Linked DNA regions of Rhodopseudomonas palustris. The protein of the gene in region 1 binds, or shares a complex with, the protein of each later gene. Links are inferred from orthologs where the notes say so. Each region holds a gene or a part of one and is shown on either strand. Other genes may lie near its edges. The genes, in order: mfd and uvrA.

Region 1 (6,674 bases):
CAGCAGCCGCAGCATCCGCACCGGCTGGGTGAGATCCCCGGCGATTGCGGCCGCCGCTTCCTGCTGCGACGTCGTCAGCGCATAGGGCAGCGCGTCGATGATCTTGTGACGCAGCCTGCCGTCGCCGGCATTGCGCGCGCCGGCCGGCCGACGGAGCTGCGCGCGGACCAGCGCCAGCGCCAATTGGCCTGCGAGCAGTTCGTCATAAGCCAGCCGCGACCAGAACGGGCCGTCGGGCAGGATGTCGGTCGGCTCATTCGGAACATGGACGCGCTGCAGGGACTCCGCGAAGGGAGGAAAATTGCAGCGCCGCAGCACCTCGGGGCTGATCCATTCCGGCAGCGCCGGCAATTTGGTCAGCGCCTGCGCCACCGCGCGGCGCAGCGAACCGATCGCCAGCCCCTCGGTGAGCGGATACACCGGATCGATCTTCGGGAGTTTCGCGAAGCCTTCCTCGTCGACGACGCGGTCCGGATGCACGATCTGCAGCGTGCCGTCGTAGAGCTGCCCGGTGCCGGAGACGTAGCGCTTGGCTCCGACCGGTAGCAGCTTCTCGACGAATTCCGGCTTTGCCCGGAAGAACGTCAGGATCACGTCGCCGGTGCCGTCGCTGGCATACACCAGATACGGCGCGCGCGAGCGGCCGGGCGGCGGGGGCCGATGGCGATCGACGGTGACTTCGAGCGTCACCACGGTGCCGGGCTCGGCGTCGCGGATTTTGGGCCGGGAGCGTCGGTCGATGACGCTGACCGGCAGATGCAGCAGCAGATCGACCAGCCGCGGAGTGTCGTCGCGGTCGAGCAGATAACGGAACAGCTTGTCCTGCTTCGGACCGACGCCGGAGAGGCCGGTGACCGGCGCGAACAGGGGATTGAGCAGAGCAGGGCGCATCGAACCGGCTCGGTTGGGCGGACATTTGCGGCAGGCTTGAATGCATTTCGCGCCGATTGCAATGCGCCAGGGCGGGCTGACATCGGCTGCGCCGACCGCTATATCAACCCCGCCCGGCACGTCCGGGCTTTCCGCGTTTAGCAAGGTTTCCAACGATGACCGGTACGACACGATCGAGCGGTGGCCTCGACGACCGCCGCAAACGGCTCCTGTTCCGCTGCTGGCACCGCGGCACGCGCGAGATGGACCTGATTCTCGGTCAGTTCGCCGACGCCGAGATCGGGACGCTGAAGGACGCCGAACTGGACGAGCTGGAGCGGCTGATCGAGCTCAACGACCACGACCTGTACAACGCGGTGGCGGGCGCGGACACGCTGCCCGCCGAGTTCAAAAACGGGCTGTTCGACCGGATCAAGACCTACGGCCATCAGGGCGACCCGGCATGAAGGCGCCGTCACGATCGCCCGCGGAATTGCTGGCGCCCGGCCGCGCGCTGACCTTCGCCAATGTCGCCGAGGGCGCCGAGGGGCTGATCGTCTCCGATCTGGCGCGCGCGGTCGCGGCGAAGCCGAAGCCGCCGGCGGTCAGCCTCGCGGTGATCTGCCGCGACGGCCCGCGGATGCAGGCGCTCGCGCGCAGTCTGGAGTTCTTCGCGCCCGACGTCGCGGTGATGCAGTTCCCGGCGTGGGACTGCCAGCCCTATGACCGCGTCTCGCCGCATGCCGGCATTCTCGCGCAGCGCGTCACCGCGCTGGCGCGGCTGTCGCGTTTGGCGGGCTCCGACAAGCCGTTGATCGTGCTGACCACGGTCAATGCCGCGGTGCAGCGGGTGCCGGTGCGCGACGTGATCGCCGCGCAGGCGCTGTCGGTCGCGCCGGGCAATGTGGTGCCGATGGACTCGGTCGTCGCCTGGCTCGAGCACAATGGCTACAGCCGCGCCTCGACGGTGCGCGAGCCCGGCGAATACGCGGTGCGCGGCGGCATCCTCGATCTGTTTCCGGCCGGGCTGGAAATGCCGGTGCGGTTCGACTTCTTCGGCGACCAGCTCGAATCGATCCGCACCTTCGATGCCGAGACCCAGCGCACGCAGCATTCGATGCGCGGCCTCGATCTGGTGCCGGTGTCGGAATTCCAGCTCGTCACCGAAACCATCCGCCGCTTCCGGATGGGCTACGTCGCAGCCTTCGGCGCGCCGGATCGCGACGACCAGCTCTACACCGCGATCAGCGAAGGCCGCCGCCATCCCGGCATGGAGCACTGGCTGCCGCTGTTCCAGGAGCGGATGGACACGCTGTTCGACTATCTGCCCGGCGCGCCGGTGGCGATCGAGCCACAAAGCGAGGACGCCGTGCGCGAGCGCTTCGAGCAGATCGCCGATTACTACGAGGCGCGGCGCGAGGCGATGGACCAGCCGGGCTCGGGCGCGATCTACAAGCCGCTGCCGCCGGATCAGCTCTATCTCACCGACAAGGAATGGGCCGCGCGGCTGGAAGGCACGTCGCTGGCGCGGCTGACGCCGTTCGCCGTGCCCGACGATGCCGGTGGCTCGGTGATCGACGCCGGCGCGCGCGCCGGGCGCAGCTTCGCGCCGGAGCGCGCCGACACCAGCGTCAACGTCTTCGAGAAGCTGGTCGCCCATGTGCAGTCGCTGCAGGCGGCGCGCAAGAAGGTGGTGATCGCGCTGTGGAGCGAAGGCTCGCGCGACCGCATGGCGAGCATGCTGAAGGACCACAAGCTCGTCCATCTCACCAGCGTCAATTCCTGGCGCACGGTGCAGGCGACGCCGCGCAACGAGGCGATGCTGGCGGTGGTCGGCCTCGAATCCGGCTTCGAGACCGATGCGTTCGCGGTGATCACCGAACAGGACGTGCTCGGCGACCGCCTTGTGCGGCAGCGCAAGTCGGCCAAGAAGCTCGACAACTTCATCTCCGAGGTCACCAGTCTCGCCACCGGCGACATCGTCGTCCATGTCGAGCACGGCATCGGCCGCTTCATCGGGCTGCAGACGCTGGAGGTCGGCGGCGCGCCGCACGACTGCGTCGAACTGCATTACGCCAACGACACCAAGCTGTTTCTTCCCGTCGAGAACATCGAACTGCTGTCGCGCTACGGCTCCGACGGCACCACTGTCGAACTCGACAGGCTCGGCGGCTCGGGCTGGCAGGCGCGCAAGGCCAAGCTGAAGAACCGCATCCGCCAGATCGCCGGCGAACTGATCAAGGTCGCGGCCGAGCGGCATCTGCGCGAGGCGCCGAAGCTGCATGTCGAGCCGCATCTTTACGACGAATTCTGCGCGCGCTTCCCCTATGAGGAGACCGAGGATCAGCTCGCGGCGATCAATGCCGCACTCGGCGATCTCGAACGCGGCATGCCGATGGATCGCCTGGTCTGCGGCGACGTCGGCTTCGGCAAGACCGAAGTGGCGCTGCGCGCGGCCTTCGCGGTGGCGCTCGACGGCAAGCAGGTCGCCGTGGTGGTGCCGACCACGCTGCTGGCGCGGCAGCACGCCAAGACCTTCACCGAGCGCTTTCGCGGCTTTCCGGTGAATGTCGGCCAAGCGTCGCGGCTGGTGTCGCCGAAGGAACTGACGCAGGTCAAGAAGGGCCTGGCCGAAGGCCAGATCGACATCGTCGTCGGCACCCACGCGCTGCTCGGCAAGGCGATCAAGTTCAAGGATCTCGGCCTCGTCGTGGTCGACGAGGAACAGCATTTCGGCGTCACCCACAAGGAGAAGCTGAAGCAGTTGCGCGCCGAGGTCCACGTGCTGACGCTGAGCGCGACGCCGATCCCGCGCACGCTGCAACTCGCCATGACCGGCGTGCGCGACCTGTCGATCATCGCGTCGCCGCCGGTGGATCGGCTCGCGGTGCGCACCTTCGTCGCCCCGCACGATCCATTGATGATCCGCGAGGCGCTGCTGCGCGAGCGCTATCGCGGCGGACAGGCGTTCTACGTCGTGCCGCGGATCGACGACCTCGCCGAGGTCAAGGACTTCCTCGACAAGCACGTCCCAGAGATGAAAGTCGCGGTCGCCCACGGCCAGATGCCGCCGACGGTGATCGAGGACATCATGTCGGCGTTCTACGACGGCAAATACGACATCCTGCTGTCGACCACCATCGTCGAATCCGGCCTCGACATTCCGAACGCCAATACGCTGATCGTGCACCGCGCCGACATGTTCGGGCTGGCGCAATTGTATCAGCTCCGCGGCCGCGTCGGCCGCTCGAAACTGCGCGCCTACGCGCTGTTCACGCTGCCGCAGCACAACATCACCGCGCAGGCGGAGCGGCGGCTGAAGGTGCTGCAATCGCTGGAGACGCTCGGCGCCGGCTTTCAGCTCGCCTCACACGACCTCGACATCCGCGGCGCCGGCAATCTGCTGGGCGAAGAGCAGTCCGGCCACATCAAGGAAGTCGGCTTCGAGCTGTATCAGCAGATGCTGGAGGAGGCGATCACCAACCTCAAGGCCGGCGTCGTCGAGCCGGTCGCCGACCGTTGGTCGCCGCAGATCACCATCGGCATGCCGGTGCTGATCCCGGAAGACTTCGTCAACGATCTGTCGGTGCGGCTGTCGCTGTATCGAAGGCTCGCCGATCTCGACAGCGACGAGGAGATCGAGAACTTCGCCGCCGAGCTGCGCGACCGGTTCGGGCCGTTGCCGGACGAGGTGCGCTATCTGTTCAAGGTCGCGGCGATCAAGGCGTATTGCCGGCACGCCAATGTCGAGAAGGTCGATGCCGGCCCGAAGGGCGTGGTCATCACCTTCCGCGACAACGCGTTCGCGCATCCGGACCGGCTGGTGACCTTCATCAAGCGCCATGGCGACGCCGCCAAGGTTCGTCCGGATATGAAGGTGGTGTTCTTCCAGGTCTGGAAGACGCCGGAGGAGCGGCTCGCCGGCACCACCGATATCATGAAACAGCTCGCCGAACTGGCCGAAGCCAAGAAGGCGGCGTGAGCGTCGGCGACGGCGCGGCTGTCAGGAGGCCGCGCGTCTTGTGTCGAGCTTGGTCAGCCGCGACAGGATCGTGCGGGCGGAATCGTCCGGCATCAACGTCGAGAGCTGAACGTCGGGATCGATCCGGCCCTCGCGCCGGCTGGAATGCGAGGTTTGCTTCATCACCGCGGTGAGGCGCCGGGCGATCGCCTGCGCGCTGCGGAGATCGGCGTCTGCGAACACCACGAGGATGCTGCCGTCGGCTTGCAGGACGCCGAAATCCATTTTGCGCATCAGCCGGCTGACGATCCGCGCGGTGTCGAACAGGACGCGCTGGTCGGCCCGGTTGAACGTGAACTTCGCCACCGACAAGCCACCGCCGCGCGCCTGCGCGTGATAAACGGCGGTGGCGAAATCGCGTTCGAATGCGCTAGGTGTGAGCAGGCCGCTGCGTGGATCGATCAGGCCGCCGGCGTCCAGCGATCGTAGCGTGCGGCCGAGCCGCGCCTCGAAGGCGTGCTGGCGGACCAGCGGCAGCGCGTCGGCCACGATGCGCGCCGGATCGCCCTGGGCGAAATCGAGATTGGGCAGGTCGACGTGATGGTCGGGCGCAGGCACCGTGACCACCACCGGAAGATTGCGGAAGCGGGGGTCCTCGGCCAGCACGGTCAGGAACGCATCGACCACGCGGGGGCTGAACCCTTCGGCCAGGATGATGCCGTCGAGGTCGCGGGCATTGAGGTGCTTTGCCGCCGCTTCGATCGACAGCGCGCCGACCACGCCGACGCGTTCGCCGAGCGCCACCGACAATGCCGGATAGGCCGCGCCGCGACCGATCAGCAGCACGGTGGCATCCTGTATCGGATCGCTGTCGGGGGTGCGAGGCACGTCGCCATCGTCGATCAGGCGCCGCAGCGTGGTGGCGTGCAGGGTGCGGACGCGAAGCGCCGCGCGGAGCCGGGCCGCAAGGCGCGCGAAATCGCCACCCTCGAAGCCGATCGCATTGTCCGGCAGGACGCCACGTGGATCGAGGGCGATCAGCGGCACATAAGGTTGGATCGCTTCGATCTGCTTGGCCAATATTCCGAGCGAGGTGCCGGTCGCGCCGTTGGCGATCACCGCCGAAGGCTGCAGCCGCGCGACCGCGGCGCCGGCCTCGAGCCAGCCGGTCGTTACCGCGGGTGATAACCGGGCATCCGCGAGGGCCGACAGAATCGGCGAGGTGTCGTTGCCTGAAACGACGAGGATGGGCGCGTGATACGACATCTCTGAGAGCCGGTTCTTCGCTGTCGACAGCGTCCGACCCTAGTTCGTCACCCTTAATGCGAGGTCAATATTGACTCGCAGATTCTTCGCCGCGCGGTGGAGCATCGCGAAAGGCTTCGACCATCAAAGGGTTTAGGCCCAGTTCTGAAAGTGCTTCACGAGCCCGTGCATTGTCCTGGGCGCGGCCCGCGAGGCGATATCCGCTCCAGCGGTCGGGCAACGCCGTGAGCAAGGCGCCCTGGCCGAGCCGCTTCGCCCACTCCTGCAGGTCTTGCGCGAGGAATCGATAGCCGCCGACCGACATCACCCCGGACGGTGGTGCGGTGATACAGACCGCGCCGCTGGTGCGGTCGAGCCTGGCGGCGAACCCGGTGTCGACATGGTCGGGAGGCGGCGCCGACACCGGACTGCCGAGCGGCGGCAGCGGCGCGTAGGCGGCGAGCGTGACCATCGGCCCGCGTAGCCCGAGGGTGCCTTTCGGCGTGATCAGGATTTCGCCGGCCGCCGACGATCCGGCCTGGTTGTGCGGCGCGCTGTGCGGTCCCGGCATGATCACCGCGGGCATTCCATCCTCGAC
Region 2 (6,260 bases), 140 kb from region 1 along the record:
GTCGCTGCCGCGGCCACCGCTCGCCGCCACCGGCCGGCGTGGCGCGCTGCTCGGGCCGCTCGAGCCGAAATCACCGCCCGACGAATCATCGGCTCCATAGCCGCCGCCGCTGCCGCCGGCGCGGCCGTCGAGCATCGTCAGAACCGAGTTGAAGTTCTGCAGCACGACCTCGGTCGAGTAGCGCTCGGCGCCGCTCTGATCGGTCCATTTGCGTGTCTGCAGTTGGCCTTCGAGGTAAATCTTCGAGCCCTTCTTGAGGTACTGTTCGGCGATCTTGCACAGCCCCTCGCTGAAGATCACCACGCGGTGCCATTCGGTCTTTTCCTTGCGCTCGCCGGTGGCGCGGTCGCGCCAGCTTTCCGACGTCGCGATCCGCAGATTGGCGATCGGCCGCCCGTCCTGCGTCCGCTTGATCTCCGGATCAGCGCCGAGATTCCCGACCAGGATCACCTTGTTCACGCTTCCCGCCATCGCCGTCTCCTTCGAATCGAAACCAAACACCGCGCAAGGCCCGGCCCTACGCCACGCGCCCGACGCCCCGCTGTCGCCCTAGCGCTTACGCTGTCCGCCGCGCGCCGCCCATCCTCTGGCGGCAGTAAACACCGCGCTCGCCCCCGTTATCCACCGGGAACGCGCGATTATGTTCTATTTTTGTTCGCCGAAAAAGCAATTTCAGCACGTGAGTCAGCGGGATTTTGCGTCGGCCGCTCTGGCCCCGCCGTGGCCCAGCGGCGAACACTGGTAGTTAGGTGCGGGCCAAAGCCGAATTGTTCGTGAAGATTCATGACGTTCCGGATCCTCTTCGTCGGCGAGTGTTGCTTTTCGGAGACTGCTTTTTCCGAAGAGCGGCGTATAGTTCCTGAAGTGAACATTAGGCGCTCGCGCCGTCGGCCTCTGCGGTGGGGACAACGCAGAAGCAGCCCAAAGACGGATCAACTGGGGACATTGCGATGAAAAAGTTTTTGCTGGGAAGCGTGGCTCTGATTGCGTTGGGTGCGGCGCCGGCGATGGCTGCCGATCTGGCCGCCCGTCCTTACACCAAGGCTCCGCCGATGATCGTCGCCATGTACGACTGGTCCGGCTTCTACATCGGCGCCAACGGCGGCTGGGGCACCAGCCGCAAGTGCTGGGACTTCGCGGGCACCACTGCGACGCCGCTTGCGACGAATGTCGGCGAAGGCTGCCACGATGCGTCGGGCGCCACCGCCGGCGGTCAGATCGGCTACAACTGGCAGATGGGCACCTGGGTGTTCGGCCTCGAAGCGCAGGGCAACTGGGCCGATTTCAAGGGCTCGAACGTCACGGTTCTCGGCGGCCTGTTCGACAACCAGAGCAAGGTCGAGGCCTTCGGCCTGTTCACCGGCCGGATCGGCTACGCCTGGAACAACGCCCTGCTCTACGCCAAGGGCGGCGCGGCGGTCGTCAACGACAAGTACGAGTTCATCCGGCGGGCCGACGGTCTCGTGACCGGGACGGCTTCGGAAACCCGCTGGGGCGCGGCGGTCGGCGCCGGTCTGGAATACGGCTTCACCCCGAACTGGTCGTTCGCGGTCGAATACAACCATCTGTTCCTCGACAAGAAGGACGTCACCTTCACCAACACCGCTGTCGAGCGCGTCAAGCAGGACGCCGACATCGTCACCGCCCGCATCAACTATCGCTGGGGCGGCCCGGTCGTCGCGAAGTACTGAGCTTCACGCTCTCCCACGGGAGACGAAATCCGAGATACGAAAGGCCGGCCTCGCGCCGGCCTTTCTGCTTTTTGGCCCCGGTGGCCGTGCAGAGCGTGCCGGATAAGCCGGCCGCCATGCGGCGCGCGCGATGGTCGATCGCCGGAACGGCGACACCCGGACGGCGTTGAAGCCGCGCCGCAACAATCGGTTGATGACCGCGCCGCGGCTCTGGAAATCGTTTCCCGTTCTTCCTATGTTCCAGGCTCCACCCAACTGGCGCCCGCCCGGACGATCGCGGCTGTGCGCCCCAACCTGCGCGACGTCGCGTCTGGACCCCTGCATGGACGAAGTGATCAAGGCGAAGCGCCAGCCGCCCCAACAGCAGTCCGCGGCCTCGAGCCGGACCGCCATCACCATTCGCGGCGCCCGCGAGCACAATCTCAAAAACGTCGACGTCGTGATCCCGCGCGACAAGCTGGCGGTGTTCACCGGCCTGTCCGGCTCCGGCAAATCCTCGCTGGCGTTCGACACCATCTATGCCGAGGGCCAGCGCCGCTACGTCGAATCGCTGTCGGCCTATGCCCGGCAGTTCCTGGAGATGATGCAGAAGCCGGACGTCGACCAGATCGACGGGTTGTCGCCGGCGATCTCGATCGAGCAGAAGACCACCTCGAAGAACCCGCGCTCCACGGTCGGCACCGTCACCGAGATCTACGACTACATGCGCCTGCTGTGGGCGCGCGTCGGCGTGCCGTATTCGCCCGCTACAGGTCTCCCGATCGAGAGCCAGACGGTGTCGCAGATGGTCGACCGGGTGCTGGCGCTGCCCGAGGGCACGCGGCTGTATCTGCTGGCGCCTGTGGTGCGCGGCCGCAAGGGCGAGTACCGCAAGGAGCTCGCCGAATGGCTCAAGAAGGGTTTTCAGCGCGTCAAGATCGACGGCGCGTTCCACGAGCTGGCCGAGGCGCCGACGCTCGACAAGAAATTCCCGCACGACATCGACGTCGTGGTCGACCGCATCGTGGTGCGCCCCGACATCGGCCAGCGCCTCGCCGAGAGTTTTGAAACCGCGCTGAAGCTCGCCGAAGGGCTGGCGGTGATCGAGTTCGCGGATGCGCCGCCGCCGTCGCCATCCTTCGAGACGCGCCCTGCGGGCGCTCCTCAGGATGAGGACGAACCCAAGCGCGGCAAGGCAAAGAAGGGAGCCCCTCACCCTGAGGAGGCGCAAAGCGCCGTCTCGAAGGGTGAGGCTGCGGGCAAGAAAGTCGCGAAGATCCACGACAAATCTGGTCCAGAGCGCATCCTGTTCTCGGAAAAATTCGCCTGCCCGGTGTCCGGCTTCACCATTCCGGAGATCGAGCCGCGCCTGTTCTCGTTCAACAACCCGTACGGCGCCTGCCCGGAATGCGGCGGGCTCGGCATCGAGCAGCATATCGACGCCGACCTCGTCGTGCCCGACAAGGAGCTGACGCTGCGCAAGGGCGCGATCGCGCCGTGGGCGAAGTCGTCGTCGCCCTACTATCTACAGACGCTGACGGCGCTCGCGAAGTTCTACAAATTCACGCTCGATACCAAATGGAAGGACCTCACCAAAAAGGTCCAGAACGCCCTGCTCCACGGCTCCGGCGACGACGAGATCAAGTTCTCCTACGAGGACGGGGTGCGCTCCTACGACACCAAGAAACCGTTCGAGGGCGTCGTCACCAATATCGAGCGCCGCTTCCGCGAGACCGAGAGCGAATGGGCGCGCGAAGAGCTCGGCAAGTATTTTTCCGACGTGCCCTGCGAGGCCTGCCACGGCCATCGGCTGAAGCCCGAGGCGCTGTGCGTCAAGATCGGCGGCAAGCACATCGGCGACATCTCCGAGCTCTCCGTGAAAGCCGCCGGCGAATGGTTCGAGGCGGTGCCGGCCGCGCTCAACACCCAGCAGAACGAGATCGCCGTCCGCATCCTCAAGGAGATCCGCGACCGGCTGAGTTTCCTGCTCGACGTCGGCCTGAACTATCTGACGCTGGCGCGCGCCGCCGGCACGCTGTCGGGCGGCGAAAGCCAGCGCATCCGGCTGGCCTCGCAGATCGGCTCGGGCCTCACCGGCGTGCTCTATGTGCTCGACGAGCCGTCGATCGGCCTGCACCAGCGCGACAACGCCCGCCTGCTCGACACCCTCAAACGACTCCGCGATCTCGGCAACACCGTGATCGTGGTCGAACACGACGAGGACGCCATTCGGCTGGCCGATTTCGTGCTCGATATCGGCCCCGGCGCCGGCGTCCATGGCGGCCACATCGTGGCGCAGGGCACGCCCGACGAGGTGATGGCCAATCCGAAATCGCTGACCGGCAAATATCTCACCGGCGAATTGTCGGTGCCGATTCCGGAGCGCCGGCCGCCCAACCATCGCCGCACGCTCAAGCTCGTCAACGCCCGCGGCAACAATCTCAAGAACGTCACCGCCGAGATTCCGCTCGGCCTGTTCACCTGCGTCACCGGCGTCTCAGGCGGCGGCAAGTCGACGCTGTTGATCGACACCTTCTACAAGGCGATCGCCCGCAAGCTGAACAACGCCAGCGAGCCGCCGGCGCCGCACGACCGCATCGAAGGCCTCGAGCACATCGACAAGATCATCGACATCGACCAGTCGCCGATCGGCCGCACCCCGCGCAGCAATCCCGCGACCTACACCGGCGCGTTCACGCCGATCCGCGAATGGTTCGCCGGCCTGCCCGAGTCCAAGGCGCGCGGCTACGAGCCGGGCCGGTTCAGCTTCAACGTCAAGGGTGGCCGCTGCGAGGCCTGCCAGGGCGACGGCGTCATCAAGATCGAGATGCACTTCCTGCCCGACGTCTATGTCACCTGCGATGTCTGCAAGGGCAAGCGCTACAACCGCGAAACGCTCGAAGTGCTGTTCAAGGGCAAGTCGATCGCCGACGTGCTCGACATGACGGTCGAGGAAGCCGCCGACTTCTTCAAGGCGGTGCCGCGCGTCCGCGAGACCTTCAAGACGCTGCACCGCGTCGGCCTCGACTACATCCATGTCGGCCAGCAGGCGACGACGCTCTCCGGCGGCGAAGCCCAGCGCGTCAAGCTCGCCAAGGAACTGAGCAAGCGCGCCACCGGCCGCACGCTCTACATTCTGGACGAGCCGACCACCGGACTCCATTTTCACGACGTCGCCAAGCTGCTCGAAGTGCTGCACGAGCTGGTGGCGCAGGGCAATACGGTGGTGGTGATCGAGCACAATCTCGAAGTCATCAAGACCGCCGACTGGGTGATCGATTTAGGCCCCGAAGGCGGCGACGGCGGCGGCGAAATCGTCGCCTGGGGCCCGCCGGAAGATATCGTCAAAGCGCCGCGCAGCTACACGGGGAAGTTTCTCAAGCCGGTGCTGGAGAAGAAGGGGCTGACGGCGATGAAGAAGAGGAAGGCGGACGAGGCGGCGGAGTAAGGGCCGCACCAATGTTGTTCAAGCGAAGGCCATTTGATGCGTTCGTTCCATGCGGGCGACGTCAGCGACGTTTCGATGGCGGCGTTGAAAACGAAAAGCTGCGCTGCTGTCGAAGCCGCAATGTGTCGGTAGGACGAATGGTGTGCGGCGCCCCCCGATCGCCGCCGCGTGCCGTGACCACTTGCAGGTCCGGATTTTCGATCATCACGCCATGAATATCCTGCGTGTGCGCCGGCGTAGCCGTATAGATGCTGGCGTAAAAGTCAGCAACAGATACAGCGTCGCCGAACTCGGATACAAGGCGGGGAATGTCACCGTGCAATTGCGATTTGGCGCTGTCGCGGCCTTTCATGTCGAATAGGTACAGGCCGCCTTCGTGTTGCGGATCGTAAGCCAACATATGTAGGCCAGACCGCCCGTAGTGCGCTAACGTGCTGGCGTTGTCGTGCAGTACGTCGTTGTACTCCTGTCGCGCGCGATGCGACTTTGCAAAGTGCAACATCCAGTAGTTCCATCCGTTCGGATTGTGAATAGAAAACGGGCTAACATAGCTGGCGCATCGCTCGAACGCTTCAAACACAAGCCGCTCAGTAGCGCCAAGCCACGCTTGATTGTTCATCATTAGCCCGAGATTTGACACGCTGTCCGCGTCAACTCCAATCGGATTTAGGCGTGCGTTCAACGCATTTGGATCAGTCTTTTTCAAGAACGAAATCAAGGCCTCAATGGCGAAAGTGTAGAAAATCTCAGGTGACGAAAACGAGGCGATTATGTCGGTAAGCGTTTCGTGCGCTACGCGACTGTTGCCGCACTGATCCAGATTAAACAGAACGCTTTGCACTCGATTGTATTGCAGAAACTCACGTATCTCGGCGCAGACGCTTTCGAATTCCTGCTGCCGGTAGTGAACTTCAAGATGAAGACGTGGCTCACTTTCCTTAATCCCGGCGAGCAGAGGCGCGACGTGCTGCTTTAGGATTTCAATAGCGCCGGGATCGAAATCGTTGAAGATTAGTACACATTCTATATCTAATGGCGACATGCCTTCATTAGCGCGTCTCAGGTTCAGTTCGATTGAAGCGGCACGCAATTCCTCAATGAAGATCAACGGCGATCCCGATGCGCCACAATTGTAGACGCCG

What was found.
Region 2: the proteins of mfd (region 1) and uvrA are in contact, whole or in part, in a crystal structure (PDB 4DFC), measured with the Escherichia coli proteins. The link is inferred for Rhodopseudomonas palustris from one-to-one orthologs.

The regions. Positions count from the first base shown.
Region 1 is NZ_CP140155.1:1,243,514-1,250,187, forward strand. The notes cover bases 941-5,052. They hold mfd (transcription-repair coupling factor), read left to right. Parts: upstream 941-1,333; coding sequence 1,334-4,852; downstream 4,853-5,052. Other genes in these bases: SR870_RS05470 (succinate dehydrogenase assembly factor 2), read left to right, coding at 1,047-1,337; SR870_RS05480 (GGDEF domain-containing protein), read right to left, coding at 4,874-5,052. In the rest of the region: ATP-dependent DNA helicase RecG, read right to left, coding at 1-891; more of SR870_RS05480, read right to left, coding at 5,053-6,097; SR870_RS05485 (class I adenylate-forming enzyme family protein), read right to left, coding at 6,162-6,674. UniProt on the Escherichia coli protein: Couples transcription and DNA repair by recognizing RNA polymerase (RNAP) stalled at DNA lesions. Mediates ATP-dependent release of RNAP and its truncated transcript from the DNA, and recruitment of nucleotide excision repair machinery to the damaged site.
Region 2 is NZ_CP140155.1:1,379,389-1,385,648, reverse strand. The notes cover bases 1,621-5,318. They hold uvrA (excinuclease ABC subunit UvrA), read left to right. Parts: upstream 1,621-2,013; coding sequence 2,014-5,118; downstream 5,119-5,318. Other genes in these bases: SR870_RS06115 (three-Cys-motif partner protein TcmP), read right to left, coding at 5,180-5,318; SR870_RS06125 (outer membrane protein), read left to right, coding at 1,621-1,691. Outside these bases: SR870_RS06130 (single-stranded DNA-binding protein), read right to left, coding at 1-471; more of SR870_RS06125, read left to right, coding at 951-1,620; more of SR870_RS06115, read right to left, coding at 5,319-6,260. UniProt on the Escherichia coli protein: The UvrABC repair system catalyzes the recognition and processing of DNA lesions. UvrA is an ATPase and a DNA-binding protein. A damage recognition complex composed of 2 UvrA and 2 UvrB subunits scans DNA for abnormalities.